4 regions of the Salimicrobium jeotgali genome follow, and region 1 is predicted to be linked to each of the others. Evidence: riboswitches for the same ligand, from Rfam matches in the RefSeq annotation. Region 1 holds a riboswitch; each other region holds the start of a gene.
The links. Region 1 has a riboswitch for cobalamin ahead of mmgD (citrate synthase). Riboswitches for the same ligand answer to the same signal wherever they lie in the genome.
Positions count from the first base shown of each region.

Region 2: another riboswitch for cobalamin. It lies ahead of AAV35_RS08965 (acyl-CoA thioesterase); the one in region 1 lies ahead of mmgD (citrate synthase).
Region 3: another riboswitch for cobalamin. It lies ahead of AAV35_RS12070 (ribonucleoside-diphosphate reductase subunit alpha); the one in region 1 lies ahead of mmgD (citrate synthase).
Region 4: another riboswitch for cobalamin. It lies ahead of AAV35_RS06065 (DUF4430 domain-containing protein); the one in region 1 lies ahead of mmgD (citrate synthase).

Region 1 is NZ_CP011361.2:763,758-771,855, reverse strand. It holds gene AAV35_RS03820 (bifunctional metallophosphatase/5'-nucleotidase) at 1-133, opposite strand, end outside; gene AAV35_RS03815 (sulfite exporter TauE/SafE family protein) at 149-964, opposite strand; gene AAV35_RS03810 (DUF2207 domain-containing protein) at 1,131-2,771, opposite strand; cobalamin riboswitch at 3,228-3,428, shown strand; gene mmgD (citrate synthase) at 3,852-4,967, shown strand; gene AAV35_RS03800 (bifunctional 2-methylcitrate dehydratase/aconitate hydratase) at 5,036-6,478, shown strand; gene prpB (methylisocitrate lyase) at 6,501-7,421, shown strand; gene AAV35_RS14690 (helix-turn-helix domain-containing protein) at 7,639-7,974, shown strand.
Region 2 is NZ_CP011361.2:1,786,322-1,794,419, forward strand. It holds gene rlmD (23S rRNA (uracil(1939)-C(5))-methyltransferase RlmD) at 1-890, opposite strand, end outside; gene AAV35_RS08945 (glycine betaine ABC transporter substrate-binding protein) at 998-1,906, opposite strand; gene AAV35_RS08950 (iron chaperone) at 2,118-2,486, opposite strand; gene AAV35_RS08955 (carbohydrate kinase) at 2,499-3,584, opposite strand; gene AAV35_RS08960 (peroxiredoxin) at 3,782-4,456, shown strand; gene AAV35_RS08965 (acyl-CoA thioesterase) at 4,507-4,980, opposite strand; cobalamin riboswitch at 5,169-5,345, opposite strand; gene AAV35_RS08970 (ZIP family metal transporter) at 5,494-6,234, opposite strand; gene AAV35_RS08975 (hypothetical protein) at 6,504-6,683, shown strand; gene AAV35_RS08980 (YueI family protein) at 6,726-7,196, opposite strand; gene rpoN (RNA polymerase factor sigma-54) at 7,412-8,098, shown strand, end outside.
Region 3 is NZ_CP011361.2:2,397,318-2,405,415, reverse strand. It holds gene AAV35_RS12085 (MMPL family transporter) at 1-1,096, opposite strand, end outside; gene AAV35_RS12080 (uracil-DNA glycosylase) at 1,219-1,839, shown strand; gene AAV35_RS12075 (ribonucleotide-diphosphate reductase subunit beta) at 1,904-2,938, opposite strand; gene AAV35_RS12070 (ribonucleoside-diphosphate reductase subunit alpha) at 3,679-5,865, opposite strand; cobalamin riboswitch at 5,998-6,174, opposite strand; gene AAV35_RS12065 (class I SAM-dependent methyltransferase) at 6,255-6,944, shown strand; gene AAV35_RS12060 (DMT family transporter) at 6,889-7,791, opposite strand; gene AAV35_RS14635 (hypothetical protein) at 7,943-8,068, opposite strand; gene AAV35_RS12055 (carbonic anhydrase) at 8,094-8,098, opposite strand, start outside.
Region 4 is NZ_CP011361.2:1,212,705-1,220,802, forward strand. It holds gene AAV35_RS06055 (response regulator transcription factor) at 1-126, shown strand, start outside; gene AAV35_RS06060 (ATP-binding protein) at 126-1,889, shown strand; cobalamin riboswitch at 1,914-2,082, shown strand; gene AAV35_RS06065 (DUF4430 domain-containing protein) at 2,223-2,627, shown strand; gene AAV35_RS06070 (ECF transporter S component) at 2,634-3,146, shown strand; gene AAV35_RS06075 (ferredoxin) at 3,200-3,448, opposite strand; gene AAV35_RS06080 (YpbB family protein) at 3,574-4,572, shown strand; gene AAV35_RS06085 (RecQ family ATP-dependent DNA helicase) at 4,572-6,071, shown strand; gene AAV35_RS06090 (CPBP family intramembrane glutamic endopeptidase) at 6,061-6,630, shown strand; gene AAV35_RS06095 (metallophosphoesterase) at 6,795-7,517, shown strand; gene AAV35_RS06100 (adaptor protein MecA) at 7,560-8,098, shown strand, end outside.

The DNA.
Region 1 (8,098 bases):
CGAATACGAAAGAAGCTTCTTCTCTGTTTCTATGCTCCCGCCGTTTCTCTTCGATATAACCGGCGAGTTTCGGCCATTTTTCGAAATAACTGTGCAAATCGCTCGTATAGTAAATAAATATTTTCTCTATCATAATCTCTTCTCCTTATCATAATCCCTGAGAAATCAGACGGATACCTACGACAATCAGAAGAATGCGCAGCACCCATTCTATACTTTTCGCATTCATTTTACGATTCACGTACGCCCCGACCGTGCCGCCGAGATACGCTCCCGGAATAAAGAACAGCGTCCGATACCAGTCCACGTGACCGAGACCGATATGCGTCACGGAACTCGGGATTACGGCAAAAAATATCATGAACATCGAGGTGGCTGTGGCAATATGCGGAGGCAGCTGGAACAGCAGAATCATCGCCGGCACCATGAGCGATCCGCCTCCGATACCGAGCAGTCCGGATAACGTCCCGACCACGAAAGCGAGGACAAGACCGAGAGTAATCGGAACCGTATAGTGATACTCCTCCCCGGCTACTGTCCGGACTCCTTTCATCCCCTTCTTGAAGAGAGGCGTGGAGCCCTGGCGCCTCGGCAGGAAGAAAAGAAGGGATACGAAAATCATAACTCCTCCAAAAATGAGGGAAAATACATCCGCATTGAGAAAACCGTTAATGTACGCCCCGAATATGCCGCCCGGGATACTTCCGATAAGAAACAGAGCCCCTAGTTTAAAATCGACCCTCTTATGCCGAATATAGGAAAGGGCTGAAGACATCCCGGTGAAAATCATGACAATGAGAGATATCGCCACAATCTTTTGAGGAGTAACCCACGAAAAAGCTTCGAAGAAATCGGACAGGAACAGCAGGGACGGTATTAGAATCACTCCGCCGCCAAGACCGGCTATACTTCCGATGAAAGCGGTAAGGAACCCGATAATCAATGAAATAATCACAAAAATCATAAATATGTACCCTCTTTATCTTTTATATTCAACTATACCCTTATTAGAACGATGATAACACAGGTTTTCAGTGAATGGAAAAAAGCACGGGCCCCTGAAGAGGCTCGTGCTTAAATTGAAAATTTAACGGTTTATAAGTGTACGTGTTGAGAATCGAATCGGCGTATCAGAAAGCACCTGAACCACCGCCACCCCCACCTACTCCGGCACCACCACCGGCTCCGGCGCCTGTAGTCGCAGCCGAAACGGAAGCAGTCTGATCGGCCTGCCGGAAACTCTGATCAAGCGTTCCTGCAAGTATCATAAACATGGCGAGATCGTTCACAGTTACGGCACTTGCGGGCAGATCGACGTCCGATTTTCTTTTCCCTGCGCCCACCTGATACAGGTAGGCGGATATCTGATCTTTCTCTTCCCACTGCTGCCATTCATCCCCCGTTTTAAGCGGTTCGAGCTCCTGTTTGAGCCGCTGCCCTTCAAACGTAAGAGGACGATAAAGTAAAGAGAAAATGAGAAAGTAAAAGAATAACGCAATCGCAGCCGTCATCCAGATAAATACTTCATAGACTGGAAACAGAATCGTAAAAGGCAGTATGGCCAGCCCCGCCACTCCGGCCGCCCAGCGGGCTTTCGTATTATCCTCATACAGGTCGTACTGCTTCACTTCCTGTTTCACCGCTTCGCTCCACAAACGGAAGTTCTCCTGGTAGGATTCAATATGATCTTCGTCTTCAAGGTATTCTTCCAGATCCTCCACCTTAAACGTCCCGTTTTCCCCCACTTCATCGAACAGCCAGTTCATCAGAAGCGTCTCATGGGGGTAATCGGTTTCCCGGTTCACTGCCCGGAATTCCCCCTCCGGTCCTTCCTCGACGTTTCCTTTCCTCACAAGCTCAAGCAGGGCAGGCGTCATCATAGGAATCGTCACCTGACCATGATTGCCGAACATAAGCACTGCGGGCAGGCTCATTGTAGTTTCCGGGAATCTGCCGGTGCCGCTTCTCTTACGTTCCGCTTCCCGCAGCGTCTCCTTCCTTCTCCGAAAACCGACGAGGAACAGGACGAATGCCAAAAGGAAAAAAGCTCCTGTTATATAAGGACCGAGGCCGCTCCACAATTCGTGACGCTCCTGTCTGGCAATCATTTTCTCATTCAACTTCGCTTCGTCATTAAGGATTTCCGTCAGCATGGCTTCATCACTGGACAGCTCTGCCTGCGGAAAAAGGGCGGCGTCATAAGCGACGCGTATGTCTCCGTTCTTCCCTTCCGGCACTTTCCCCATATCGAAAACCACTGTGCCGTCGGAACCGCTGTCTACGGTATGATAAGCGGCATCATAACCATAAGCCGCTTTTGCTTCGGACGGCTCCGGTGGTACAACCGTAATCGTCATATTTTCATAATCCGATTCGTTACTGCTGTCAAAAAACGGCCAGTAGAACTGGGCAACATCCGAATATACTTCCACTCCTCCCTTTATAGAGTAGGTAAGCCTGACCGATACTGTTTCGTCTTCACCGGAACGATGAACTTTATACAATTCATCCTCCTGTTCCACTTCGAGTTCTTTCCCCTGTTCAAAAGCCTTCACATCTTCGATCACTGCATTGTCTTTAGGTATGAGCGTTCTTGATATTCCACTGAACTCTCCTTCGAATTGATACGTATGCCGCTCTTCCACGTGTACCGTTCCATCTTCCTGCAGTTCTGCCGTAATAGCAGTTTTCTCAATGTCGTATTCCACCGCGAACGCATGCATAGGAAAAATAAATATCAGTAAGCTCAGCATGAGTATGATTTTTTTCATGGTTTCCCCTCGCTCTCTTCCTACTTCCTACGGTTATGAGCACTGAAAGGTTTCAAGTGATCAAATAGAGTGATTCTCAAAAGTTCCCTATACCTCTAGATTTGAAATGTTTCATATTTTATTCTTTCTCTAACCTTTTTCATTCAAATGAAACCTTCCGCCTCGTTACTTGATAATTTCATTAGTGAAATAGCAGCCCCTACTTACGCTTACCATTACAACAATAGTCCTCAATGAACAGGTTCAATAATTCTAGGTGTTCCTGCTTCGGATTTAATTCACTATTAAAATAATCATCGATGAGAAAAATAATTCCCGATTTTTGTGAGCAGAAAAACTTCTCATTTATGATTACTATGCAGTACAGAGTCCTTGATTTAATTTTAAATCAAGGATATTCATTAGAAATAATTGTTAATTGAAAAAATATTTGCTATAGTATAGATGTTACAATTGAATACTAATTCTGAATCAGGTGCGAATAAGTCCTTGACTCTTATTCGCTTAAAAGGGAAATCGGTGTTAATCCGATGCTGTCCCGCAACTGTATTTGATAGTGAACTGGAGATACCACTGCTCTTAAGGATAATAAGAGTGGGAAGGATTCAGGGATCGATGATCATAAGCCAGGAGACCTGCCTGTTTCAGCGAACATCAGTACCTACGAGGATAGGAGGTGTTAAGTCCGAGCGGATAAGCAGGGATAGGTATGTCAAAGTATAATACCTGTATCCTATCAATAGGTAGCTCAACTTAACAACTTCTTTCAAGAAGTTGTTTTTTTATTGGTTTTATTTTTACTGGATCAGAGGTGTTCTGTTTGGTTAAATCTACTCAGCATTATTTAGATCTTTTTCGAACGTGTATTATGAACCGCTTATATTCATTGGAAGTCGCTACTTTAAGTGAAACCTATGAATGGTTAAAGTCGGAGATTCCTAAAGGGGATGAAGAGAATGAGGCCTATAAAAACCTTGAACAAGCCTATCGCCTTATTCGAAAAGATATTTTCGGATAAGAGTCGTTCTTTTCAAGAACACGAGCATTTTTGAAAACGTTTACTAAAAGGAGAGGCTTTCTATGACAAAATATTCAACGTACACGCCAGGTTTAGATGGTGTTGTTGCAACTGAAACTGAGCTTTCCTATTTGGATGTTGATGCGGAAGAAATCGTCATCCGCGGATATGAACTGATTGAACTTGCCAATAGTAAAGAGTACATTGACTTAGTTCAACTTTTGTTACGTGGATCACTTCCTGATGAACAGGAACGCAATTCTCTCGAAGAGGAAATGAAAAAGGAATATACTCTTCCTGACTCTTTCTTTTCCCTATTCAAAAAACTCCCGGAGGATACTCACCCGATGGATGCACTAAGAACAGGAATTTCGGCCTTAGCCGGATATGACAAGGATATAGACAAGCGTCAAGAGGATACTATCAATAATATTGCTGTGAAACTATTAGCTAAAATTTCAAACATCGTAGCCAACAGCTATCATATTCTTCATAAGGAATCTGCAATCGAACCGAAAAAGGAGTTATCTTACAGCGCTAACTTTCTGTATATGATTACAGGGAAAGAACCCACTACCCGGGAAGTAGCTTATTTTGATCAGTCACTAATGATGTACAGTGAACATGAGATGCCAAATTCAACCTTCACAGCACGGGTCATCGCTTCGACGAATGCCGATATTTACGGGGCACTCACAGGAGCTGTGGCTTCTTTGAAAGGAAACCTCCATGGTGGAGCAAATGAAGCAGTAATGCAAATGCTTGTAGAAGGAAAAACCTCAGAAGGATTTCGTCTTCTTCTTTATGATAAGTTAAATCGAAAAGAGAAAATCATGGGTTTCGGTCACAGGGTTTATATGAAAAAAATGGATCCAAGGGCTGCCTTAATGAAAGAATCCTTACGTGAGCTTTCGGTGGATAAAAACCGGGAGGACCTATTTGAAATGTGTGAAGTAGGAGAAAGCGTAATGAAAGAAGAAAAAGGCCTTTACCCGAACCTGGATTACTATGCAGCTCCTGTTTATTATTTGTTGGGTATTCCAATCGATTTATACACCCCCATATTCTTTGCAGCCCGCACCCTCGGGTTGTGTGCTCACGTAGCAGAGCAGTATAACACCAATAAATTATTCAGACCAAGGGTACTTTATACGGGACCACGGAATCTGCATCCATAAAAAATAAGGCCATCCCGGCTATTCGGAATATTGAAATCTTATCATTACAATGAAAGGCGGAGAATTCAATGAAGGAAATCACCAAAAATAGAACACCAGCCACAGATCAAGTGTTGGAGAAGATTGCTGAATATGCAGTGGAAGGGGAAATAGATAGTCAAGAAGCACTGGAGACTGCTCACTATGTATTAATAGATACTCTGGGCTGTGGATTTTTAGCCCTGCGCTATCCGGAGTGTACAAAACATCTAGGGCCGATTGTTCCAGGTACAATAGTTCCGAATGGGTCACGTGTGCCAGGCACCTCTTATGAACTGGACCCGGTCCATGCAGCTTTCAATATTGGATGTATGATCCGCTGGCTTGATTATAATGATACCTGGCTGGCCGCTGAGTGGGGACACCCCTCTGATAATATAGGAGGCATATTGGCAATATCCGATTACATCAGTCGAACACGATTATCAGAAGGGAACGACTCCCTTAACATGCATGTTATACTGGAAAATATAGTGAAAGCTCATGAAATTCAAGGTATCCTGGCGCTCGAAAACAGTTTGAATCGGGAAGGTCTCGATCATGTACTTTACGTCAAAGTTGCAACCACAGCTGTAGTGACTGCTATGCTGGGAGGCGACAAAAAAGATGTTATAAATGCAGTGTCTCAAGCATGGATCGATAACTCCAGTCTTCGTACATATCGACACGCACCCAATACGGGATCGAGAAAATCCTGGGCAGCCGGAGACGCGACCGCTCGTGGAGTTCGTTTAGCTCTGATGACAATGAATGGTGAAATGGGATATCAAACTGCCCTTTCCGCCCCTGGCTGGGGATTCCAGGACGTTCTGTTCAGTGGAAAAGAACTGACTTTGAGTCGATCTTTCAATTCATATGTCATGGAAAACATACTGTTCAAAATTTCCTTCCCCGCCGAATTTCATGCCCAGACGGCAGCTGAATCGGCTATTGCTCTGCATGAGCAAGTCAAAGATAGAATAGCGGACATTAAACAGGTAGTGATTACAACCCACGAATCCGCCATCCGCATCATTGATAAACAAGGTCCCCTCCACAACCCGGCAGACCGGGATCACTGCTTGCAATACATTACAGCTATCGGTTTGCTTTACGGGACCCTCACTGCAGACCACTACGAAGATAGCGTAGCTGAAAACCCTGCTATTGATCATTTGCGGGAGTTGATGGTTACCGTTGAAAACGAACAGTACAGTAAAGACTATCTCGACCCGGATAAACGTTCTATTGCCAATGCAATACAAGTGTTCTTCAAAGATGGCAGCTCTACAGATAATGTGGCGATTGAATACCCGATCGGCCACCGGCGCCGTCGCGATGAAGGACTGCCTTTGTTGCTGAATAAATTTCATGACAATCTCACCGTCTGCTTCTCAAAACGCCAAGTGAAACAAATTTACAATCTTTGCAGTGATTATGAAAGACTTAAGGAAACAAGCGTCAATAAGTTCATGGACCAATTCAGAATATAAACCACGCTAGGAGGAAATGACAATGTCATGGATCGTCGAACCTAAGTCTACTCAATCGGAACGAGCAGATTCGTTCCGCCGAATGATGCTTCAGGAAGAAATAATGAAGATTCCCGGAGCTCATGATGGAATGTCCGCCAAGATTGCAAAAGATATCGGATTCCAAGCACTATACTTATCAGGAGCAGCTTATACAGCCAGCCAGTCCCTCCCGGATCTCGGCCTCATTTATTCGAATGAAATGGCACAGAAATCACAAGAACTCATACGCGCTTCTGATTTGCCTCTGCTAGTCGATATTGACACTGGCTATGGTGGTGTCATTAATGTGGCCAGAGCCGCCAGAGAGATGGTAGAAGCAGGAGTAGCGGCAGTTCAGATAGAGGACCAGCTTCTACCGAAGAAATGCGGGCATCTGAATGGAAAAAAACTGATTGATACAGAGGAAATGATGCAAAAGATCCGCATAATCAGAGAAGTCGCCCCGACGCTCATAATAGTCGCGCGCACCGATGCTAAATCAGTAGAAGGGTTGGATAAAGCCGCGGAGCGTGCAAACCGGTATTTAGAATCCGGAGCTGACGCTATTTTCCCGGAAGCTTTGACGAGTGAAGATGATTTCCGTTACGTTTCTTCGGTTATCGACGGGCCGTTACTTGCAAACATGACTGAGTTCGGCAAAACCCCGTATTTCTCGGGAAAAGACTTTCAGGCATTAGGCATGGATATGGTTATATATCCAGTCACCTCCTTACGTGTGGCAGCCAAAGCTTATGAACGTGTTTTCAGTGAAATTATGGAACACGGTACTCAAAAAAGATTGCTTGAAGATATGCAATCACGGGAAGAGTTGTATAAAACCATTAAATATTATGAATATGAAGAATTAGATGAAAAAGTAGCAAAAACCATCTTACCGCAAATGGGAAAAGAGCATAAGTGACTCATGTAGATATCCTGTTTGAATCTTGAGTGTTAAAAATTCTGCATATTACCATTTTTAAGGATATACGATATAAGTCACAAACTATCAAAAAGTCTCATAGAGGTAGCGCACCTCGGAAGTTAGAGTGAAAATCTAACTTCCGGGGTGTTTTTATGTCCAATTATAGTAAAGCATTTAAGGTAAATGTGGTAATGAAGGTTCTCTAGGGTACACGTTGTTGGGCAAAAGATACGCTCTTCCTGATAAAACTCCAATAAGACGTTGGGTCCAGGCGTATCAAACGTTCGGGGAAGAAGGATTGAAAAGGAAGCGCTCCAAACAAGTCTATCCTGTCCAATTCAAGCTGGATGTATTACACTTTAGGAAAAAGACAGGAGCTTCTCTTCAGGAGACGGCGATCGCCTTCCATGTGAACAACTCTTCGTTAATTGCGAACTGGACCCGCATATTTAACAAGGAAGGGGTCGAAGGTCTCCGGGGAAAAGCGAAAGGGCGGCCTTCTATGTCAAAAAACCTAAAAAAACGTCGCCCAAAACCGAAAAATCCTTGACTCGTGAAGAACATTCAGAACGTGAAAATGAACTTTTGCGTCTGGAGAATTCTTATCTAAAAAAGGTCAAAGCTTTTCAGGAGAATCCGAATGCCTATCTCGGAAAGCACAAGCAGCGCTGGTG
Region 2 (8,098 bases), 1.0 Mb from region 1:
GATTTCGCAGAGATTTCAAACTCCATACCTCCGATTGTATCCGTGATATACCCTTTACCGAACAGAACTTTTTCCTGTTTACCAAGTACCATGCTGTCGCTGCGCGTATTGATATTCTGGATAATCGTTGAAATTTCCGGATGATCACGCCGAAGAGCTTTGAGGAAATTATTCTTCCCTTTGAATTCGGGAGTGCCGGTGACGAGTACCACCATCACTTCTCCGCTTGTTTTACCTGTTTTTATCAGTACGTGACGGAGAAACCCCCGATTTGTATCTTCATTATAGGCCCGAAGTTTAAAAGAGACCAGCAGTTCCTTGATGGTGGCAATGATGGCGTCCGCTTTCGGATCGTGGATCAGACAACGATCGATTTCGATCAGATCATGAGAGTTGGCCGCGTACAGTCCTCCAATAATCTGACGTTTCCTGTTTTCACCGAAAGTCATCGTATTTTTATTGCGATAATCAAAAGGGTGGTCCATAGTCATAATCCGCTCAGGCTTCCCGAACGGCTGCATAAGCCGGTCGACTATACTTTGTTTAAAATCATTCTGGGCAAGCGGAGTCATATGTTGTATCTGACACCCGCCACACACGTAAAAGTAAGGGCAGGGAGCCTCCTGTCTCACTTCGCTCTTTTCTGTCACCCGGACGACTTCAGCCGGTCCTCGCTTTGGAACGGCCACTTCCGCTTTTTCACCCGGAAGGAGGTGCGGAATCTCGAGACGTTTTCCCTTCCACGTCGCTATCCCTTTTCCATCGTCCGTAAGTCCTGTACAGGTCACTTCCGTCGTTTTAGGCTGCTCCTGTTTCAATGAATGCGGTTTTCCGGAAGGGGCCGGTCTGTTATGAGGTTTCTTCCGATTCTTCTTTTTATTTTTAGCCAACGCATGATGCCTCCTATTCAATCTTCTACTTTTAAGGGTACCATATCTTTTTTTGAAAAAGACAAAATAAAGCGTGGAGCTTTGTCAGGCTCCACGCTTTGATACTATTATTCAGCCGGTTCCAGATCTTCAATGGACTCGATGTCCATATACTCCGGTACCGCCAGGCCAATTTTTGCTCCTGTGATGGCTTCATTCACCTTGACGAGGTTATCTTTATGTTCCTCGTAGAAACTGCCGTGCGTTTTGGGCAGCCAGGCAGCTAGAGTAGCGTCGGCATCTCCCTGAGCTAAAGCTTCAAACACAATAGCCGGATCTACGGGAGTCAACGTCACTTCATACCCCTTTTGTTCAAGGACACGTTTTGTCATATTACCTGTCAGTCGCTCAGAATCCCACGGAGTCATGACAAGTTCCATCGACTTCCCTTCGCCTTCCGGTGCTTCGGCGATCCACTCATCGACCTTATCCTGATTTTCATCAACCCACGTCTGAGCTACTTCCTCAATAGGAGTTTCCTGTGCTTTAAGCATCAGTTCTTCAAGAGTTGAAATATCCCAGCCTATTTTTTCAAGAATCTGGTAAGCGCCCGGGTACTCTTCTTTAAAACCTGTCCGGGCCAGTGTAGTAATCTGTTCTGACCCGCCGTAAGCCCCCTCCGGATCTTCAAGGTACTTCAGATCCCATTTTGCGAACATGTAGTGAGGTGACCATCCGACCACGACTACAGGTTCTTCCGCTTTGATAGCATCTCCGAGAGAAGTGAGCATAGCCGCTGTCGAAGCTGTTTCATGTTCCCAACCGTTAAGGGAGTCATAGGTCTCCACGGCCTCTTCGGTAGCTACCGTTGCACCTGCTCCCGGTTCTATTCCGACAATAGTATGTTCCACTTCTTCACTGACGTTTGTTTCACCGCCTGAAGAAGCTTGTTCACTGTCGCTTCCACAGCCCGACATCAGCAGGGACACAGACAGGAAAGACACTATTCCTACGTTCTTTCTCAAAGATTTCCACATACATTTTACAGCTCCTTTAATAAACGATCCTTTTTTGAAACACAATTGTAAATGTACGCGTAATCCGAAGTCTTATCAACGTGTAAATCCCTTCATTATCAGGAGCAAAACCTTTCGTGTTACTTTCTGACCGAAACGAAATGGTAATGATACCGATTTCCTCAATGATACTCGAATTTTCGGAAAATATGGATGTTACAGATGTTTTCGTTTATCTCCAAAAGGAAGTACAGTTCTTTTTTTCAGCTATGTTATATGAAATCATTCGCTTTAAAAGATCATAGTCTACAGGCTTTGACCAGGGAATCTGCAACAGCATTTTCGTATGTCTATATCCTGCGTCTTCTATCGCTTTCGAAAAATGGATAATGCCTTCTTTCTCCGGCGAGACAGCCATATGTTTTTTGGACGCACTGAATCCGATGATATATGTGCCGTGATCTGTGAACATAGGCTGGTTCCACGCGATTCTTCCATTAAGCTGCGGAAATTCTTCCCTCACCCACATGAGCACTTCTTCTATCCGCTCCCTCGCTTCAGGTACGGTGAGCGTTTCCAGGTATTCTTCGAACGTTTCCATAAGTCTCTCCCCCTAACTTTGCAGTTGATTATACAGTTTTTCCTTGGAAAGAGCGGCGACGGTTTCTTTACTCTGCCACGCCTCGGCAGCCGCCGCCATTCCGAGCAGAATCGAATCGCGAAACGATTCCTCATGGGTATAGCCGAAAAGCATGCCGCTGATAAAAGCTTCCTTAACCCCGGCACCATCTTCCACAGTATGCGGGTACGGTGCCGCGTACTCTTCTTCCCCCGTATCCGTTCTTACAAATACTCCGTCCGTATCAAGGTGGATGACAACCTTTGAGACACCACGTCTGATCATGAGCTCACAGGCTTCCCTCCATTTTTCCTTCGTTCCTCCATGCACGCCCGTAAGTTCCGCTGCTTCTTCCCGGTTGATGAATAACACACCGACTCCGCTTAAGTCTTCCGGCAGTCGCTTCATTTTCGTCGTAGAAACCGTATGTATCCAAAGGTGACGGTCTTCTTTATCTGCCCGCTGAATCAAATAGGAAAGTGTGGCTTCTGGCAGGTTCGTATCTGCAAAAATCACTTCCGAAGAAGCAATATGCGGCCACTTCGCTTCAAGAAGCCCGGCGGTGAAGCGGTCATACAATTCCATATCTGCCACTGCCAGCACCAGTTCTCCGGACGAATCGAGGATAGAAGTGTAGGCTCCTGTTTTTTCTCCATTCAGAGCAAATGACTGCGAAACGTCCACTCCCTGCTGTTTCGTTTGTTTCATAAGCCATTCCCCGTCCTGGTCTTCTCCGGTAAGTGCAATAAGAGAAACATCACAGGTCAGCTTCCCGAGGTTTTCAGCCACGTTTCTGGCTACACCCCCAAGGCTCTGAAGAGAGGAAACAGGGTTGGAAGTTCCGTATTGCACCTGTGAAAGCGTGCGGTTCTTCCGGTCGATATTCGCCCCTCCAATACAGAAGATTTTCGACTCCTCTTTCAGAACATAGGCTCTTCCTACAATCTCCCCTTTTTTTGTAAGCGTTGAGATGTATCCGGCTACTGCCGAGCGTGAAAGATTTAATTTTTCCGATAGCTGCTGCTGGGTGATGAACGGATTTTCTTTGATTAATTCCAAAATACGCTGGTCTTTCAACACAAACGACCCTTCCTTCACCAAATTTATTTACTTAACATTATACCATACCTTCTCTTAGGAAAAGGGGGTACAAATATCCCCCTTACCCCGTTTGGCGGTATTGCCTCACGTACTATGTGGTTTAATGAAAAACTGAACGGGAAATAAAAACAGAGGACCGTTCAGGACGGACGGAATATGTAACAGGAGGGATTTGAATGATGGAAGAGCAGCATAATACAGAAGAACAGAAACACTATGGCTTGCCGCGTATCGGTGAAAAAGCCCCTGACTTCACTGCTCAGACGACACACGGAGAGCTTTCTCTCGATGATTACGAAGGAAAATGGTTCGTTCTATTTTCCCATCCGGCAGATTTTACACCTGTATGCACGACAGAATTCGTAGCGTTTCAGGGGATTTATGATCAGTTGCGGGAAATGAACACAGAACTCCTCGGACTGAGTGTGGACAGCATCACTTCCCATATTGCCTGGATACGGAATATTGAAGAAAATTTCGATACGAAAATCGAGTTCCCGGTAATCGCCGACCTTGATAAACAGGTGGCTACCAAGTTCGGTATGATTATGCCGGAAAGCAGCGGTACTGAAGCTTCCCGTGCCGTTTTTGTGATTGATGACAAAGGAACAATCCGTTCTCTCATATATTATCCGCTCACTACCGGCCGGAATATGGGTGAAATCGTACGGCTCGTCGAGGCTCTCAGAACTACCGACAAACACGGAGTTTCCACTCCGGCTGACTGGACGAAAGGAAACAAAGTTGTCGCATCTCCTCCAAAAACAGTTGAAGATGCCCGCGCAAGAGAAAACGACGATTCCTATGAGTGTGTAGACTGGTACTTCTGCAAAAAAGACTTAAAAGAATAATGTTCATAAATAATACGGGGCCCTCAGCGGGTCCCGTATTGTCATGCGGTTCAGGTTCGCAGCTCAGCTTTTTCTTCCCGCTGTTTCTTTCTCGCGGCAGCCGTTCTGTTCAGTTCTTTCTCTTCTTCCGTTTCCGGAATGACGTGGGGGACTGGTTTCGGGCGCCCTTCTTCGTCCATTGCCACCATTGTAAGAAATGATTCGGTCGTCATTTTCTGCTCTCCACTGAGCAGATCATCTGCGAATACTTTCACATACACTTCCATAGAAGTCCGACCTGTCTTCGTTACACAGGCTTCAATCGTCAGAGCTTCTCCCACTCTGGCAGTAGATATGAAATTCACGGAGTCGATCGAAGCCGTCACTACGATAGCATTGGAGTGTTTCATTGCGGTAAGGGCAGCAACTTCGTCGATATATGCAAGGACTTTCCCTCCGAAAATCGTTCCAAGATGGTTAGTGTCCGGGGGAAATATAAGTCTTGTCTGGGTTACTTTTGAACAACGTACAGGTATCTGATCCATCGTTTCTTCCTCCTCTTTTATCGCTGCGATAACGACCACAGGAAAGGTCTCTTTTCACCTTGACTCCATTAAAATACCTTCCCGTCAGCTAGCAGGAAGGCGGATAAGAAAGTATCGACGGTCCAGGCCCGTATCGGCGTCCCGGTTTAAGATATTTCACGTAACATCCTCCTATTCTCCCGTAGGATTTCATGTTCTTTCCGGTGGCAGGTCTCCTGACTCAGGTTCCTCACTCTGTACGCCTTCCCGTCTTTTTCAGACAGTGGATTGATACGAAGCTCCCCTTTACAGTGGCGGGACCGTGCCGGATTCTACCGGGCTTCCCTTTTAACACAGATGTTGTGACCACCGGACGTATTCAGTTGTTGAGGGGAGATCCCCTCCCTTCCACTATCCTGCAAACGATTCGATCTGTCAATCAGCATTCCCGCTTTTCGATTCTCGACTCTCCATGAAATTTGTGCATAAAAAAAGAGAGATGTGTTCAGACATCTCCTCTTTTTTTTATAATCCTTAACCGAGCGCAACATCTAGCGTCATCATAAGGGCGAAACCGAACATTAGACTCATAGAAGCAATGTTGACATTCCCCTTTTCATGGGAGCCCGGGATAATTTCTTTAGCTACCACGAAAATCATGGCTCCAGCCGCAAAGCTTAAGGCGTAAGGCAGGACCGGTTCTATAATTATAACGGCAGCCGCCCCCACTACTGCGGAAATAGGTTCTACCATTCCGGAAAACTGTCCAAACATGAAACTTTTCTTTTTCTTCATACCTTCCCGGTAAAGAGGCATGGAAACTGCCGCTCCTTCCGGGAAGTTCTGTATACCGATACCAATCGCAAGAGCTATCGCTCCACCGAGAGCCGCACCGGACCCGTCCGAAGCTACAGCACCGAAAGCCACACCAACCGCTAATCCTTCCGGGATATTGTGGAGGGTCATCGAGAACATCAGCAGTGCCGTACGACTCTTCGCTCTTTTATTTTTAATGTCGTACATGTACTTATCGAGGTCTACAAATGGTATGACACGATCGATAAAGAGAAGCAGAAACCCACCGAGAAGAAAACCTACGACAGCAGGAAACCAGGAGGGCAGCGGACCTTCCGCCCCTCTCTCTATAGCCGGAGCGAGCAGCGACCAGTAACTGGCTGCAATCATGACTCCTCCTGCGAACGCGAGCATACTGTCCAGAAACTTTTGACTCGATCCTTTTATTAAGAAAACGAGGGCTGCTCCGAGAGCAGTCATCCCCCAAGTGAATAAAGATCCCAGCAAAGCCAGAATCACGGGATTTATATTACCTAATTGTTCAAAAATATTCCTCACCTCATCATTTTTGCCCTCAGGCAAATTTTATCGATATGGTTATTCTACTTTTTTTGTTTCCCCGAGTCAACTTTTAATGTGCAATTCTTTTTGTTTAATGGCTTTACTTGCGGCACGTTTGAAATTTCCTTTATTTTGTCTTAAGATAAAACTCCTACTGTTGCCTCCCTCCTTTAGAGAGGAGGCATGTAATGAAAAACTATGAAATAGGCAGCCGCGTCCATGATCATTGTCTGAACTGTTTCAGTAACGAACAGAAAGTCGTCGAAGTTGTTTCCAAAGAATTCACTGATAGAGTTGTGGAAACTCTCTGGCTTCAATGTATAAACTGCGGAAAGCTTCACAGTCGTCTGGTCCAGCACGATTACTGACTAAGACAACACAAACGCCGAGGTTGAATAACCTCGGCGTTTTCATTTGATTGGTTTGAACAGTTTCTTCAATAATTCTCTCATTCCTTTTTTCTGCTTTGTTTTCTCTTTCTTTGCAGATGTACCAGTGTCCACTTTTATCTCTTCTTTTTCCAAAGGATAATCCACGGTTAAAACAGCTCCGATTTCCGTTTCTTTCTGCTGATCCGATACGGATTTTGTATGCACACCGTACTTACGGGCGAGCCGGGAATAAGGTTTTCGAAACCTGTAACTTATTTTCCCGTTCAAAAGTAGCGTTGCCCTGTCATAACTCCTCATTTCTTTTTCAAGTTCCGCCATACCTTTTTTCTGCATCACCTGACTTTTCGTCAACACAAGAACGATTCGTTCACGAAGAGTACCGAGATATCTCCTGCGTTCCCCCGGTTTTGTTTCCGGAGTCCCGTATATACCTTCCTGCACGTAGTCTTCAACTTCTCTTTTCCTCATTGTCTTCACCTCAATCTTCATTTATTGGGACATCCTCTGTATAAGTGAATAATAAGTCGTCGCACATACTCTTTGCAAAACTTCGGCACCGGACGGGAATATTGTCTCCTGCAATTCACCCGTAAATAAACGAGCCTGCCTGTTTTCTAATGACCGTTTATATGAAATAATGAAAACGATTTCAAATAAGCGACCGTCCTTTAAAAAGTACAGAAATAGAAACGGAGAGAGGACAAATGAAGCTCCACTTAGAAATGAAACAGACCAATCAGCTGAAAATGACACCTCAATTGCAGCAGTCCCTGCACCTGTTGCAAATGTCCTCCCAGGATCTTAGGGAATATATTGAACAGGAAGCCATGGAGAATCCGTGGATTGATCTGCGGGAGCCTTCCTATGCCGATCCCCCTCCCGGTGACTGGAGTAATTTCCCTTTATACAAATACGAACCGGAGCCTTGTCTTCACGATTATTTACTGCAACAGCTCCCTTTTCTCCCCTGTAACGAGAAGGAAAAAAAGCTGATAAGACACTTCATTTTTCATCTGGATGACAATGGCTATCTACAGGAATCATCAGATGACCTTGCTGTGGAATACAAAATTACTGAAACGTCCGTCGAAAATTGCCTCACTCTGCTGCAAACGCTGGAACCCGCCGGTATCGGAGCTCGTACATTGCAGGAATGTTTATCACTGCAGGCGCGTCGCTTTTTTCCGGAAGACAGGGAACTTTCCATTCTCATTTCCCGGTACCTCCCTTATGCTGCCGAAGAGCCCGCACGTCTCAAGACTCTATTGAATCTCGATTGGAGGCAGCTGGACCTGTGTCTCGACCGGCTGAAATCCCTTCATCCTAAACCCGGGCTTGCGATCGGGTCTGCGCGGTCAGACGTTCTCATTCCCGACATCTATATCACGAAA
Region 3 (8,098 bases), 1.1 Mb from region 1:
TCATGTTCGAGATCGGAATAATACCGATAAGAAGAACAATGAGAGATAAGAGCGCAGTCATTACAGGACGCTTCATAATACGTTTAGCGAAAGCTCTCCAGCGTGGTACGGTGTCTTTCTCTGCAGGAAGGACGCGCAGCTTGTTGATTCTCGGTCCGAGCAGCCGCAGGAGACCGGGGAGAAGAGTAAGTGACGTGAACACGGCGAGAGTGATCACTATAGTTCCTCCGAGCGCTATGTTCAGGAAGATGTCTACATTAATGATACTCATGGCCCCGAGTCCGATGAATACACAGACCGCAGAAAAGATGATGGAACGGCCGGCCGTGCGGATCGTCGTCACAATAGCGTCATCAATGGACTGACGGGCCAGTTCTTCCCGGTAACGGTTGATGAACAGCAGTGCGAAGTCGATACTTAGCGCAAGTCCGATCATCGGAGCGATGTTCAGTATGAATACGGATAGGGAAATACTTTCCCCGGCAAGCGCCAGAAATCCGAATCCTGAAACTACTGTTACTCCTCCGATAATCAGTGGAAGCACTGAAGCGGTCAACGTTCCGAAAGCTATAAGAAGAATCAGTAAAGCGAAAGGCAGACCGATCAGTTCAGCATTTTTCAAATCCGTCTGACTGGCTTTATTGATGTCCTCCGATATGACCGGCTCCCCGGTCAGCGTTACTCCGGACGTATCTTCCGTAATAGAACGGATTTCGGAGATTTCTTCGGTGAGTTCCGTACTTTCTTCATTAAAATTGACGGCAGCGTAAGCAGTGTCGTCCTTATACATATCCTCCACGTCGAGAGGCGACTGAATAGAGGATGCTATGTTCAAATCCTCTATGCTGTTAAGTGTATCTTCAATTTTTCCGTCGTCCGCCTGCTCGAATAACACGAGGATGGTTGATTCGGGACGGTCGAAATCATCTGTAAGTATTTCCTGAACTTCTTCATATTCTCCGTCTGTGCGGAACCCGTCTCCTTCAAGGAGCGAGGGGAGGTCCAGGGCGAAATATCCAAGTACAACAAAAGCTATCAGCCAAAGGGTCAGTAATAAGGCCCGAAGCTTCACGATGCCATGAGCTAATTTTTTCATAAAAGTTACTCCTTTTTTCTTAGACTCCTCTCCTTAATTGTACTCATCTGAAGAAAAGAAATAAAATATAAAGAGTTACCGGCATGAGAAATCGGGGAAAGGTGAGAGGAGAGGTGATAGTTATGGATTTACCTGAAGAAGTAGTAGAAAGAGCGAAACGGAATATCGAGCCTTTTGATACGGAGGGATTCGTGCTTGGCAAAGGCCCGGTCCCCGCGGATATTATGATGGTGGGGGAAGCCCCGGGGGAAAATGAAGTATATGACGGGGAGCCTTTCACCGGAAGAGCCGGAAAAGAACTGGATAAACAGCTGTCCTATCTTGGCTGGACAAGGGAGGACGTTTACATTACGAGTGCGGTGAGAAGCAGACCCTACAAGTGGGAAAAACGGCCGAACTCGGAAGAAAAGCGGAAAGCGAACCGGAAACCGAACAAAAAAGAAGTGAAAGCTCATGCGGAACTTCTCGATTTGCAGATAAAGACAGCCGAACCGAAAGTGATTCTTCTGCTTGGGGGAGTGGCGTATCAGAGACTTGTGGACGAAAAAGGAAAAATTTCCGAAGTGATTGGAGAAAAACTGGAGACACCGATTTTGAAGTACGACCGGGAACAGGATACGTACATTCCTTCCGACGAGAAATATATCGTCATTCCGTTGTATCATCCGGCGGCCGTGTTTTATAACCCGGGAATACGAGACTCCATTTATGATTCTCTCGACCGTTTGAAAAGTTATTTGTAATACAACCCCCCTCCCATCTTCCACAAGAAAGAGGAGGGGGGTTCAGGATTTTAAGGGGATAGAATCAGAGATCATCGAATCCATTATCTTCTGAAACTTTCGTGTACTGCCTCGATTTCTGTTCGAAGAAATCCGACTTTCCTTCATCAACGTTCTGATAGGCACGTATCCAGCGCATCGGGTTTTTCCTGTGCTCTGGAAACGGTCGTTCGGCTCCCATCTGCTGGGCTCTTGTGTTGGCTGTAAATCGGATATAGCTGTCGAGATCCATCATTGGAATACCCGGGAAGTCTTCTCCGATAATGTGGTGAGCCCATTCAATCTCAAGTTCGGCCGCCTGCCGGAAGGTTTCTGTCGTGAACTGACGGAATTCCTCGTCATCCAGCTGCGTCTGTTCTTTAAGCGTTTCGTTAAAGATACGTGAGAACAGGTGGACGTGAATCTGTTCGTCCCTGTTGATGTAGTTGATCATCGTGGAAGTGGAAACCATTTTCTGGTTGCGGGCCAGGTTGTAGAAAAACGCGAACCCGGCATAGAAGAACAGTCCTTCCAGAACGACGTCGTAGACGCAGGATTTCAGGAAATTCTCCGGTGAGGGGTCATCGATAAAATCCTGATACCCGTCCGTGATGAACTGGTTCCTTTTCTGCAAAATGGGATCGTGTTTCCAGTAATCGAAAATCTCCTCCTGTTCCGCCGAAGGAACGAGAGTGGAGAGGATATAAGAGTAAGACTGGTTGTGTACGACTTCCTGAAAAGAAAGCACCTGCATCAGTGCCGCGAGACTCGAGTCCGTAAGATAGTCCGCGATTTTCCCTGAGTAATCCGTCTGAATAGAGTCGAGAAAAGCGAGAAGGCCGATGATCTTTTTGAAAGACTGTTGTTCGCGGTCGGAAAGCTCCGGCCACTGCTTCAGATCGTTGCTCATATTGATTTCGTCCGGAATCCAGAAATTTTGCAGCATGTTTTTATACATAGGGTAAGCCCAGGCGAATCTGGTGTCGTCCCAATTAAGAACGTTGGATGTTTTCCCGTTTATAATACCGGTGGAACGGTTTGGAGCATCGTAATCGACGAGTGTCCTTTTTTCTATAGTCATAAGTATAGACTCCTTTCAAAATTCAAAGTGATAAGGCTAAGCGGAAGGCTAAGGGAATGGGGGGATCCCCCTGAGCCTCCCGCTTAGCCTGGAACCCCTGAACGGGTGGTTCCGCTTTTGTTTTATCCAGCTGCGCCATTCAGAAGCCCATAAGATAAGTGGTCTCTCCTCGTTCGGAACAGTTCATCCGAACCCCGGAGCGCCCGCTTATCTTAGAGCTTCTAAGCGAATGGCTCCGCTTTTATTTGGCCAGCTGCACCACCCAGGAGTCCGCTGTCTAAGCAGTAGCTTCTTTTTCAGGAAAAGTCCCCTGAAAAACGAATCTCCCGCTTAGCCCGGAACCCCTGAACGGGTGGCTCCGCTTTTGTTTTTCCAGCTTCAACTTCCAGAAGCTCCCGCCATAAGCCGTAATCTTATTTTCGGGGAAGGCCACACCCGAAAAGTAAGCTTCCGACTTATGTCAGCGCTTCTACCCGGAAGTTTCCGCTTTTGTTTTATCCAGCTGCGCCATTCAAAAGCCCATAAGATAAGTGGCCCCTCCTCGTTCGGAACAGTTCATCCGAACCCCGGAGTGCCCGCTTATCTTAGAGCTTCTAAGCGAATGGCTCCGCTTTTGTTTGGCCAGCTGCACCACCCAGGAGTCCGCTGTCTAAGCAGTAGCTTCTTTTTCAGGAAAAGCCTCCTGAAAAACGAATCTCCCACTTAGCCCGGAACTCCTGAACGGGTGGTTCCGCTTTTGTTTATGAAGAGCAGCTTTCGCATTCGTCATAGGTGCTGCCGGAGGTGGAGCGTGTGTAATACGTCGTTTTCAATCCCTGAGCCCAGGCGTCGAGGTGAAGATTCAGCAATTCTTTGGCTTGGATGTCATTTTGTACGTACAGGTTAAATGATATGGACTGATCGATATACTTCTGTCTCCGGGCATTCTGAGCAATGCTCGTATGCTGGTCGATGTCATGGGCTGATTTATAGTACCAGTAGTTTTCCGGGTTCAGATCCGGTGCCGTCACAGGAATCTTGAAATCTTTTTTCTCCTCCGAATAGAATTTTTTGAAAATCGGATCGATACTGGCAGAGCTTCCTGCAATAAGAGAAGTGCTCGAGTTCGGAGCGACCGCCATAAGATAGCCGTTTCTCAGTCCGTTCCTGTTCACCTTGGAAGCGAGTGTTTTCCACTCGTCTGATGCCAGTCCGCGTTTTTCGAAAAAGGAACCTGTTTCCCAGTCGGAACCTTCGAACAGAGGATAACTTCCTTTTTCCCCGGCGAGCTCAGCACTCGCCCCGATAGTCAGATAGGCGATTTTTTCGTAAAGGTCATCGGCGTACTGGACGGCTTCCCCCGACTCCCAGGCGATTTTATTCTGTGCCAATAGATGAGCCCATCCGAACGTACCAAGGCCGATGCCGCGGTAGCGCTTGTTTGTCCGTTCCGCTTCGAGCACGGGGATGTGATTCTCTTCGATAACGTTATCGAGCATCCGCACCTGGATCGGAACGAGTCTTTCAAGAGCATTCGCCGGTACGGCTTTGCCGAGGTTGATGCTCGAAAGGTTGCAGACGACAAAGTCTCCAGGGTTGTGCACGGTAATGATTTGTCCGTTTTCCGTGTACTGGGCAGTCTGAGTCGTGGCACTCTGGTTCTGGGTTATTTCCGTACACAGGTTACTGCAGTAAATCATGCCTGCGTGGTTATTCGGGTTCTTCCTGTTCACTTCATCCCGGTAAAACATATACGGCGTGCCGGTTTCGAGCTGTCCGATCATGACGCGCTTCATAATGTCAATGGCCGGCACCTTCTCTTTGGACAATTCCGGCTCACGCACGCAGGCTTCGTACCGGTCGCGGAACGTCCCTTCCCCTTTTTGTTCATCGAAAGAGTCTTCCAGAGAGAAGCCCATCTTCGTTCTCACTTCGTGAGGGTCGAACAAATACCAGTCCTGTCTGTCCCGGACGGCTTCCATGAAAAGATCAGGCACGGAAATTCCGGTGAACAGATCGTGGGTTCTCTGACGTTCGTCTCCATTATTCAGGCGACTGTCGAGAAAAGAGAAGATATCTTTATGCCAGACGTCCAGGTAGACGGCGACGGCTCCTTGCCTCTGTCCGAGCTGGTCGACACTAACCGCCGTATTATTCAGTTGCTTCATCCACGGGAGGATACCGGAGGAGACGCCTTTGAAGCCTCGTATATCACTGCCCCGCGAACGTATTTTGCCAAGATAGACACCTATACCGCCGCCATGCTTGCTCAAATTCGCAATGGATGTATTGCTGTCATAGATCGACTGCAGACTGTCGTCCACCGTTTCGATAAAGCAGGAACTGAGCTGGCCGTGGGATTTCCCGGCGTTCGCCAGAGTCGGTGTGGCCACAGTCATGTAAAGGTTGCTGAGCGCCCAGTAGGCCTCTTTGATGTAATGAAGGCGTGAGGAAGAGCTCTCCCCGGCCATAAGATTCATTGCAATGATCAACCATCTTTCCTGAGGCAGTTCCATCGTTTTTCCATCTTTCATTTTTGCGAGATAGCGGTCATCCAGTGTCTTCAGACCGATGTAAGTAAACTGGAGGTCTTTGTTCCGGTCGAGCAGAGATTCAAGCTCCTCCACTTCTTTTTTGGTATAATGGGTGAGCAGGGACGGGTCGTAAATCCCTTCCTGGACGAGAGCTTCCATCAGCCCGTAAAGGTCGGTATACGGACTCTCCGTCCGCCGGTTTTTCTTCGCTTCGGTGTACATCGTCTCCAGATGTGCCCGGGCGGCGACATAGGTCCATTCCGGTTCGGTTTCGTCCATCTCCGCGAGTGTTTCCAGAACGACGGAAGTGCCGTCTGTGATTTTCGGGTAGACTTTTGAAAAATCGAGATGAGGGAACGTGCTCTGAAGCTGTTCGAGCCAATATTTCCAGTCCGCTGTTACGGTTGCTGACATAAGTAAGTCCTCCTTCAAGTACCTTTATAAAAAATAAAAAAATCCGCCCCCTGGACAGGAGCGGATGAAACCATGATACGGGTATATGTACGCATCATCGTTTCATCTTCTCCAACCCCGAAAAAGGTGAAACTTTCCGATGAAAAACAGACAGGTTTCCTGGCTCGTACCCGATCTTACTCCAGCCCTTCCCGTAGTAATCTACAGTGGAGATGCTGTTTCGCGGATACTTACAGTTGCGGGGGCAGCTCCGGTTTCTTACCGGATTCCCTATTAAGCTCTGTGAGCATCTGTTTTTCGATCTATATATTGTGTTTTTTAAAATATAATTACTATATATTGATTCTATCATACATAAGATTAAATGAAATAACAAGGAGGAAAAAATAATGATCGATAAAAGATGGCATGAGAAAGCGGAAGAGAAGTGGGATAATTTTTCTGGAAACTGGGGTCAGAGAAGTGAAAAAATGTGGAAAGAAGGAAGCAGAAAAACGGTTCTTCCATTTATGCAGTCCTTCGTATCTGAAGGATCTACGGTTCTTGATATTGGATGTGGCGATGGAGAGGGGAGCGAGATGCTGAGACGCTCGGGGTATGAGGTGACCGGTATCGATATTTCGTCGAAAATGATTGAAATGGCAAAAGAGCGCTGGAGCGGTATCCACTTCCAGCAGGCCGATCTTGCCGAACTCCCTTTTGAAGATGCGACCTTCGACAGCGTGATGGCCATCAACTGTCTGGAATGGGTGGCATCACCCCTGCACGGCTTGAATGAAATCCACCGTGTCGTAAAGCCTGGAGGGATAATGGTCGCAGGTATTCTTGGTCCTGCTGCCGGTCCGAGAAGTAACAGTTATCCGAGACTTGAAGGGGAAGACATCGTATGCAATACGATGATGCCATGGGAATTCGAACGTCTGGCCGGCACTCACGGGTGGACGGTTGAGGGGATGTCTTCCGTACCTAAAGAAGGAGCTCCGGAGAATCTCTCCACGCCGATGCTGGAACAGGCGGTGTCCTTCATGACGCTTTTCGCTTTGCGAAAGGCGAACGGGGACGTCTCTGAACAAGGATGACCGCTGTTACTACAAGAATGAAACCGGCCAGCTGCCACGAAGTCAGAATTTCGCGGAACACGAAAAAACTTAGGAGCGTGGCCGCCACCGGTTCGATGGTGGCTATAATCGAAGCCCGGCTCGACTCGATTTTCTCAAGCCCTTTCGTGTACAGCAGGAAGGCAAGAGTGGTGGAAAAGAGACCTATGCCGCCGATATTCAGCCAGACAGCGGGAAGAGTGAAAGTGCTTTTTATATCACCAAGTCCGGCGAATGGGAGAATGGCTATACTTGCGAATACGAATGTATACACCGTCACCGTTACCGAGGAATACTTCCGCAGGGCATACGTTGCAAATATGCTGTACAACGCATAAAAGAATCCGGACCCGAGCCCTGCCAGTACTCCATACAGGGAAAGGCTGAAACCGGAAAACGGAATCAGTCCGACGACGAGTGAGCAGCCGATGAGCGTGATGGCGAGTGCGAGAATTTTGTTCCCGGTAAACAGTTCTCCGAACAGGAACCGGGAGAATATCGTAACGAAGGCGGGGGCGGTGTACAACAGGGTAACAGCGACAGCTATGGAAGTTTCCTCCATAGCTATAAATAGACAGAGATTGAAGAACACGATGCTGATGATACCGGTGCCGATAAAATAGTGACTGTCTTTCCAGTTAATCCGGAGGTCTTTCTTCCCGTTAAAATATGTATAAATGAGCAGCAGCAGAGCGGCACTGCTTACCCGGACGGCCACCACCTGGACAGGCGTGAAGCCGTAGTCGTACAGAAATGTGACGAACAGACCGATAATCCCCCACAGAGCAGCCCCGGCTGCGATGGAGATCATAGACATGTTTCTGCTCATGGTAACCGCCTCCCGCGCTAATAAATAATAGTTCTTTCCATCTTACCAGTTCGTTACAGTTATGAGAATAAGGATTCGGAAAACCGCCGGTCACTTAAAAGAACCTCTGATGAATTGCTCATCGGAGGTTCTTGAAACAGAGGACGGTATTTTATTTGTCTTCTCCGCACGTAAAGCAGTACAGCTGTTTATCTTCCGTAACGATGCCGTCCAGGAATCCGTCCTTACAATAAACTTCTTTTCCGCAGGAAGCGCAGTAGCCGACGAATTCTTCCACAATACCCCTCCTTTTTGGATAAGAGTTACT
Region 4 (8,098 bases), 450 kb from region 1:
CTGAGAACTGTGGACACCCACGTCAAAAGACTCAGGGAAAAACTGAGTAAAGTATCGGCAGAATCGGCCGGTATGATTGCTACCGTGTGGGGTGTAGGATACAAGTTCGTGGTAAATAACGATTGATGTTCTGGCGCAGTGTAGTAGTAAAACTGTGGTTTACCATTTTGCTCCTTGTCTGTTTCGTTCTTATCATTCTGACGGTACTGCTGCTTCAATTTTTCGAGAACTTTCATGTGAATAAAGCTGAAGAAGAAATGCTCCGTACCGCTACGGTAGTGTCGACGCTTATAGACAGTGAACAACGGCAGGATATTATCCTAAGTACTACAGACACCGTGAAATCAGCTTCGAGCCACGTTCTTGTCGTTCGTGGAAACGGGCAGTCCTGGAAAGCGGAAAGTGATAGCGGTGACTTCAAAGAACTTCAGAAACAGTGGTTTGAACAGGATGAAGAGCTGGCACGGGTAATATCCGGGGGAACGGAAGTGAAAAAAGTGGCTTCGGCTGACGGAAGGAAGTTTTTGGCCGTCGGTTCCCCCCTCTCGGGAGACAGCGGAGCTGTATTCGTCTACAAACCCCTGGATTCTGTGGAAGAAACGACCCAGCAGACGACTAAAACTGTCTTTCTCGGTGCCGGTATAGCTATAGTATTGACTACGATTTTCGCTTTTTTCTTATCGACGCGTATTACAGCACCTCTTATGAAAATGCGTAAAGGGGCGTTTGAGCTGTCGGAAGGCGAGTTCCATACCAAGATACCCATTATTACTCACGACGAAATAGGAGAACTGGCCATTGCATTCAACCGGATGGGCCGTCAGCTTAAGCAGAATATCGATGCGCTGAATCAGGAGAAAGAACAGCTATCGGGCGTTTTGAAATCCATGGCCGACGGAGTGATCACCTTAAACCACAAAAGGAAAATACTGGTAACTAACCCTCCTGCGAAACAGCTGTTACAGTCGTGGAGATATGAGGAGGGGCTGGAAGAGGAAGAACTGCCTTCGCCCCTGCATGAACTGTTCGAATCTGTCATCACCGAAGAGAGGGAAGCCATGACGGAAGTCACTGTCCAGGGGAGGAACTGGGTGATTATCATGACCCCTCTTTATAGCAACACTACCATTAGAGGAGTAGTGGCTGTACTCAGGGATATGACGGAAGAACGAAGGCTCGATAAACTGCGCAAGGATTTCCTTGCAAACGTTTCTCATGAACTCCGCACTCCTATTTCCATGATGCGTGGATACAGCGAAGCGATCGTCGATGAAGTAGCAACTACGAAAGAAGAGAAAAATGAGCTGGCTCAGATTATTCTGGAAGAATCCGAGCGGATGGGTCGTCTTGTAAACGAACTGCTTGACCTTGCCAGAATGGAATCCGGGAACATTCAGTTGCATAAAGAGCCAGTGGACGTGAATCTTTTTCTTGATCGTATAGTGAATAAATTCCAGGGAGTGGCAGAGGAAACCGGTGTAAAACTCCTTCATGAAAGATCCGGCCTTCCGGCAGGTACAGTGTCCATAGATTCTGACCGTATAGAGCAGGTGGTAACGAACCTTCTGGATAACGCTATCCGTCATACAGCGGAAAACGGTTCTGTACATGTTCACCTTCACGGAGGGGAGGACCACTTTGAAATAAAAGTGGAAGATACAGGCGCAGGTATTCCGGAGGAGGATCTTCCGTTCATCTTTGAACGCTTCTATAAAGGAGATAAGTCCAGGAAACGGTCTCCTTCCGAAGAGAAGCAGGGAACGGGACTGGGTCTTGCTATTGCGAAGAATATCGTAGAGGCCCATAAAGGGAAAATCTCCGTCCAGAGTAAAGAAGGGGAAGGAACTACGTTCTATATATATCTGCCCGTAGAGAACTTGCCAAAATAGAACGATTCATGTAATGTTATAATTAATTGAATAATTTTCACAGGTTTTAGGGAATCCGGTGCGAATCCGGAGCTGTCCTCGCAACTGTAAATGTAACGAAACGATAAAATCCACTGTGGTGAAAGTTCGCCACGGGAAGGTATCTGAGTAGGATGACATAAGCCAGTAAACCTGTCTGTGAAGGATTCATTGCTTCGAGGATTGAGCGTTTGAGATGACCTGGACTATCAATGTATGTCGATATCTCAAGCCCGTCCTTTATGGACGGGGCTTTTTTATGGCAGGTTGTTCCGATGCTTTTTCTTCTAAAACTTGAAGAAAGGGTGAAGTCGCATGGAAAAATTGAGGAATTATGCAGGAGTAGTAGCTTTGACACTCGTATTGCTTACAGGATGTCAGGCGGAAAGTGAAACATCGGAAAGTCAAGAGGGGGGAAGCCAGTCTTCCCAGGAAATTGAAGCTACCGTGGAGCTGACGAAAAACCAGGGTGAAGAACAGGTGAAAGAAAAAGATATAACAGTTGAAGAAGGTACGGTACTGATGGATGCTATGGAAGAAAATTTTGAGGTGGAAGAAAAAGACGGATTAATTAATGGCATTGAAGGCATATCCGCTGAAGAAGGAGAGAAAAAGGCCTGGGTCTATGACGTGAACGGCGAAGAAGCAAAAGTAGGCGCTGCTGAGTATGAAATCGAGGACGGGGACGAAATACATTTTGATTTCCAGTCCTGGGAATGATCATAAATGCAGTGGAATACGTATAAATTAACTTTGATAACCATGCTTGCAGCAGTGGCCGTGGTGGGAAGGATAGCTTTTGCCGCTATTCCGAATGCCCAGCCGGTAACAGCTATAATTATTCTGACCGGCTTTTGGCTCGGACCGCTGGCGGCAGTGATCACTGCTTTTCTGACCACTTTTTTGACGAATATGGTGCTTGGTATGGGGATATGGACAGTGTGGCAGGTGACAGCCTGGGGACTTATAGGTATAGGAGCCGGGCTGCTCGGTAAATTCTTACCGAGACTACCTGTATTAGGATTAAGCGTTTACGGCTTATTGTCAGGGCTGTTTTTTGGAGTGGTGATGGCATTTACAATGCGGGCGATCTCCCAGACATTCTGGGGATACTACCTTGCCGGAATTCCTTTTGACCTGATGCATGCTGCGTCGAATTTCGTGTTTATTCTGGTTTTCTATTCTGTATTCGAAAAGTTATTCATCAAATATGAGCGGCGTGCACAGCTCGCCAGCTGAAAATAATAAATGGTATAATAAAAGAAGGTGCCGGGAGCACCTTCTTTTGTTTATCAGTCTTCCTCTGGTATACTTCCATTAAAATTGGAGTTTGCAAGTTTGATGGACCCGGTCGGGCACCCCTCGTAAGCATCTTCGGCGTCAAGTTCCAATTCCTCCGCGATAGGTGTGTTTCCCTGATTATCGTCCGGCAGGAAATAGGCAAGCCCTTCATCGTCATAGTTGTATAGTTCCGGGGCAGCCATTCCGCACGCACCGCAGGCGATACATGTATCTTTATCCACGATCGAATAAAGCTTCATAAGTAATACCTTCTTTCTATAGTATCTCTCCTTCAAGTCTACGTTCTATCTGTATCGAATTCAACTATATCATTCGAAAGGAATTCCTTATGTTTACATATATACTGTTAGATTGTCTTAGTAAGATGAATGCTGAACGCACCGTCTCGGGCGTCTACCATCTGTTGCGGGGGAAGAAGTCTTCCCAGACATTTCAGGACGCAAAAGTATATGGTATAGAAGGATATTACGGAGTCTATCCCGGTCTGCAAAGAGAGACGCTGGATTATGCACTCCACGAGTTGTACAAAGAAGGCAAAACAGTCTGGCATGACCATGGGAGGATGAGCGTCACTGCTTACGGTGAAGGATCTATCGAAGAAACACGTATACCTCTTTACTTTTCGGGGCTGGAGTATTCCGAAGCGGTCGAAGAGTTCAGGAACAGGCTGCTGCTATGGATTCAGATTATCAGTAATGCTGTGTACAGACACACCGGGTACTTGCCCATTGTAGATAAAGGCCCGGTACAGAACTGGGCAAGAAAATTTTACAGTGAACGAAAAGCGGTGCTGGACGAGGATGCGCCTATTCTATACAAGGAATTGCGTACGCTGCTCACCCCATTTTCCGATATGGAGAAAGAGATGTTCGTAAGACGACTTACAGGCGGGGACAGAACCGGCTGGACATATAGCCAGCTAGCGGAGGAAAATGGCGAACCTGTATGGGACATCCCTCTCTACTTAACGAATATGTATTATTACATGTTTTCTGAAGTTTCTTCGGATTCTTCCTGCTACCTGTATAAATTGACAGAAGATCTCATGAAAAAAGAGGCGTTCACTTCCTCCTCGGGAAAATCCATTGAGTTGTACAACAAATTCGGATCGATCGAAAAAGTCGCGAAAATAAGGCAATTGCAACCGAGTACAATCGAGGACCACCTCGTTGAAGCCGTGCTTGTTGATCCGGCCCGTAACACCGACGCTTTTATAAGCCGGGAAGGAGCCCGGGATATTGCGGCCGCAGTCCGAAAGACGAATACAAAACGTCTGAAGGTAATCCGGGAGCAACTGAACGGGGACTATTCATATTTCCAGATAAGAATAGTACTTGCTAAGCTCCAGAAAGGACAGGGATAATGGAACCGATCAACGTTAAAAAAGTGCTGGAAGACCAATTTAAATTCAGTGAGTTTCGACCGGGCCAGGAAAATGTTATAGAGAATGCACTGCACGGTATGGACACCCTGGCCATTTTACCAACCGGCAGTGGAAAATCTTTGTGCTATCAGCTACCATCCCTTATCCTTCCGGGACTGACGATCGTCGTTTCCCCGCTGATATCGCTCATGATCGATCAGGTTAAACAGGTGAAGGCGAAAGGGATGAAGCGGGTGGCTGCCCTGCACAGTTTCCTTTCCCCCCAACAGAAGAGAAAGATAAGCGGTAATTTACGGAAACTGGATCTTCTTTACATTTCTCCGGAGATGCTGCAGATGCCGAAAATGAAATCACTTCTGAAGCGTGAGACCATTTCCCTGTTCGTGGTGGATGAAGCTCACTGCATCTCTCAATGGGGACATGAATTCCGGACGGATTACTTGAAACTTCATCAGGTGATCAGTGATCTGGGGGAACCTCCCGTGCTGGCTTTGAGCGCAACGGCGACACCTGAAGTGCAGGAGGACATTCTGTTTCAACTTGGCCGGACGGAAGCCTGTAAACTCATTTATCCGATGGATAAGCCGAATATCCAGCTGAGCGTGGCCAGAATTGAAAATGATCAGGAAAAAAGAAGTTTTCTCATCGATTTTTTGAGTCGTCAAAAAGCGCCATCGATGATTTATTTTTCAAGCAGGCAGATGGCCGAAAAAGTTTCGCTGGAATTGAAAGCTAACAGTCTCGGACGCATCGCCTTTTATCATGGTGGGATGGATCCTGTGGACAGGCAGCTCGTCCAGCAGCAGTTCATGAATAATGAACTGGACATCGTCTGTTGCACGAGCGCTTTCGGAATGGGGATCGACAAACCTGACATCCGTATCGTCATCCATTACCATTTACCCCCAAGAATAGAATCGTTTATACAGGAAATCGGAAGGGCAGGGAGAGACGGGGAAGAATGTACAAGTTTGCTGCTGTATGCACCGGGGGATGAGAGACTGCCGCAAATGTTTATACAGTCCGAGCTTCCTTCCCATGAACAGATAGACGCTTTTCTCCGGTTCTGCTACACGAATAAAAAGACGCCTGCCTATGAGGATTGCATACATCTTGAATTATCCGAGTCCCAGTACAATTTCCTCATTGCAAATGCCGGCGACAAAGACTTTTCTCTGCAGGCGACTGTAAGAGAAACTGCTGATAAGCTGAAAGAACGGCAGCTTCTCAGGACCGAACAGAAACAGAATCACCTCATTCATATGATGGAGGTAATAAACACGCCCGGCTGCCGAAGAAAAGACCTGTACAGGCATTTTCAGGAAGGCTTCCAGACTCCGCACCAAAAATGCTGCGACCACTGTCACCCGGAAATCTTTCAGGTGACCTACGAAAGCGTAAAAGAACGGCAGGGTCTTCCTCTCTGGGAAGAACGCCTCTACAACATATTCCATGCCAGGAGTTCATATGGACAATAATAAGATAATCAGACAGATGTCTTCAAAAGAATTGATGAGACATGTGCTCATCACTCAAGGATTGCTGATGGTCATCGCTTTAGCGGTCAGTTCTGTTTTTCTGGATTTCCGGGAACACTGGACTGCTCAGTGGGGATTCAACATTAAGGACTGGGTAGTATATGCGATTGTACCTGCGATTTTGATAGTAGGGTTCGATGGGATAACGATGAAGACCGTACCGGAGCAACACTATGATGACGGCGGGATCAACAGGAAATTATTCGAAGGACTTCCGGTACCGGCGATACTCCTCCTGACTGCAGTTATTGCGTTCAGTGAAGAAATGCTGTTTCGGGGAGTACTCCAGCCGCTGACCGGTTTCGTACCGGCGAGTCTCCTTTTTGCGTTTGTCCATTTCCGTTATTTGAGCAAGCCGCTGCTTTTTACGGGTGTGCTAACAATCAGTTTCCTGTTCGGTTTTATTTATGAACAGACTCAAACGTTGACGTATGTCGTTTCAGCTCACTTTATCGTGGATTTTACTCTGGTACTCCTATTGAAGAGTAAAAGCGGCTAATGATTCAGTTTCTCCTGTACCGGGTCCGTTCGTCGGTTATCTGCTACATACATGTACTCCGGCAAAAAAGCGGCAAGTGGATTCAATTTTTCTTTTTTCTGTTTTCTGATATGATGAACTAGTATTCAAGATGAGAAGAGTCATTGGAAGTAGAGGTGAGTTAATTGAACAAAATCTGGACCGTCTTCCTGTTGGTAATAGCAATTATCCGGTACATGGGTAGAAAAGCAGTGAGGCCGGTAAGAAAAGTGCACATGTTGACTGTCAGCGATATGGAAGGAATGCTGCGGCTGTTGTTTATTTCGGATGTACACAACAATCGCATTGCCGAGCGTATAGCTGAGGAAAACGTCGATTTAATTGTGATTGGCGGGGATTTTGTTGACAGACGCGTCTCTGACAAATCTATGGAATATAATCTCAACTTACTGACGAAAATCGGAAAACCAATCTATTTTATTCCTGGCAATAACGATAGAGAAAAAGAAACTACTTTCGAACTGCTTCAGAAGTTTAACGTGCGGGTGCTCTCCAACGAAACGCTCGAAGAAAACGACTACAGCATTACAGGTATCGATCCTTATTCCGTGGAGGAGGTTGAAAAACCTGTGAAATCGGATGTCCGTCCTTCTATACTTGTCATGCATGACCCTTTTCAAATGCAACAGATAGCTTCCTTCGCCGAAGATTTCGATTTAATACTTTCGGGTCATACTCATGGCGGACAGATCAGATTCATGGGGTACGGCCCCTATGAACGGGGTGGCTGGAAGCTTTTTGAGAATACCAGGGTCTTTGTAAGCGAAGGATACGGAACTTCTTTATTACCTCTGCGGCTGGAAACCAATTCCGAATACCACTTATTTGAACTGCAGAAACTGGATTAGATGGTGGTACGATTTATTATATAAAGGGGGAGGGGGAAAATTATGCGGATTGAGCGTTTATCAACTCATAAATTCAAAATGTTCCTGACGACAGATGATCTTACGGAAAGAGGTCTTGAGACGAAAGAAATCTGGAAAGACCTTCCAAAGGTCCATCAGATTTTCAGCGATATGATACTCGATGCCCAGGAAGAACTGGAAGAGGAATTGATCGGAGTGCTGACGGTTCAGATATATATGCTCCAGGCTCAGGGCTTACTGGTAATCGTTACAAAATCGGAAGATGCTGCAGGAGACGATGATTTTCTTGAAATGAAGGTCACACTGGATGAGTATAAGGAACTTTTATATCACTTTGAAGATGTGGAAGATGTTATACAGGCTACTGAACCACTGCGGCGTATGGGATTAACGGGAGGCACCCTGTTTAAGGAAAGGGATGGCTATTATCTGCTGCTGGAAGAACATGAAGTGGAGAACGTGAACAAGGAAGATCTCGTAGCGGTACTTTCGGAATTCGGAAGCGCCACTGCGATGACGTCTGTATGGCTGGAAGAATATGGAATGAAGATTACGGACGG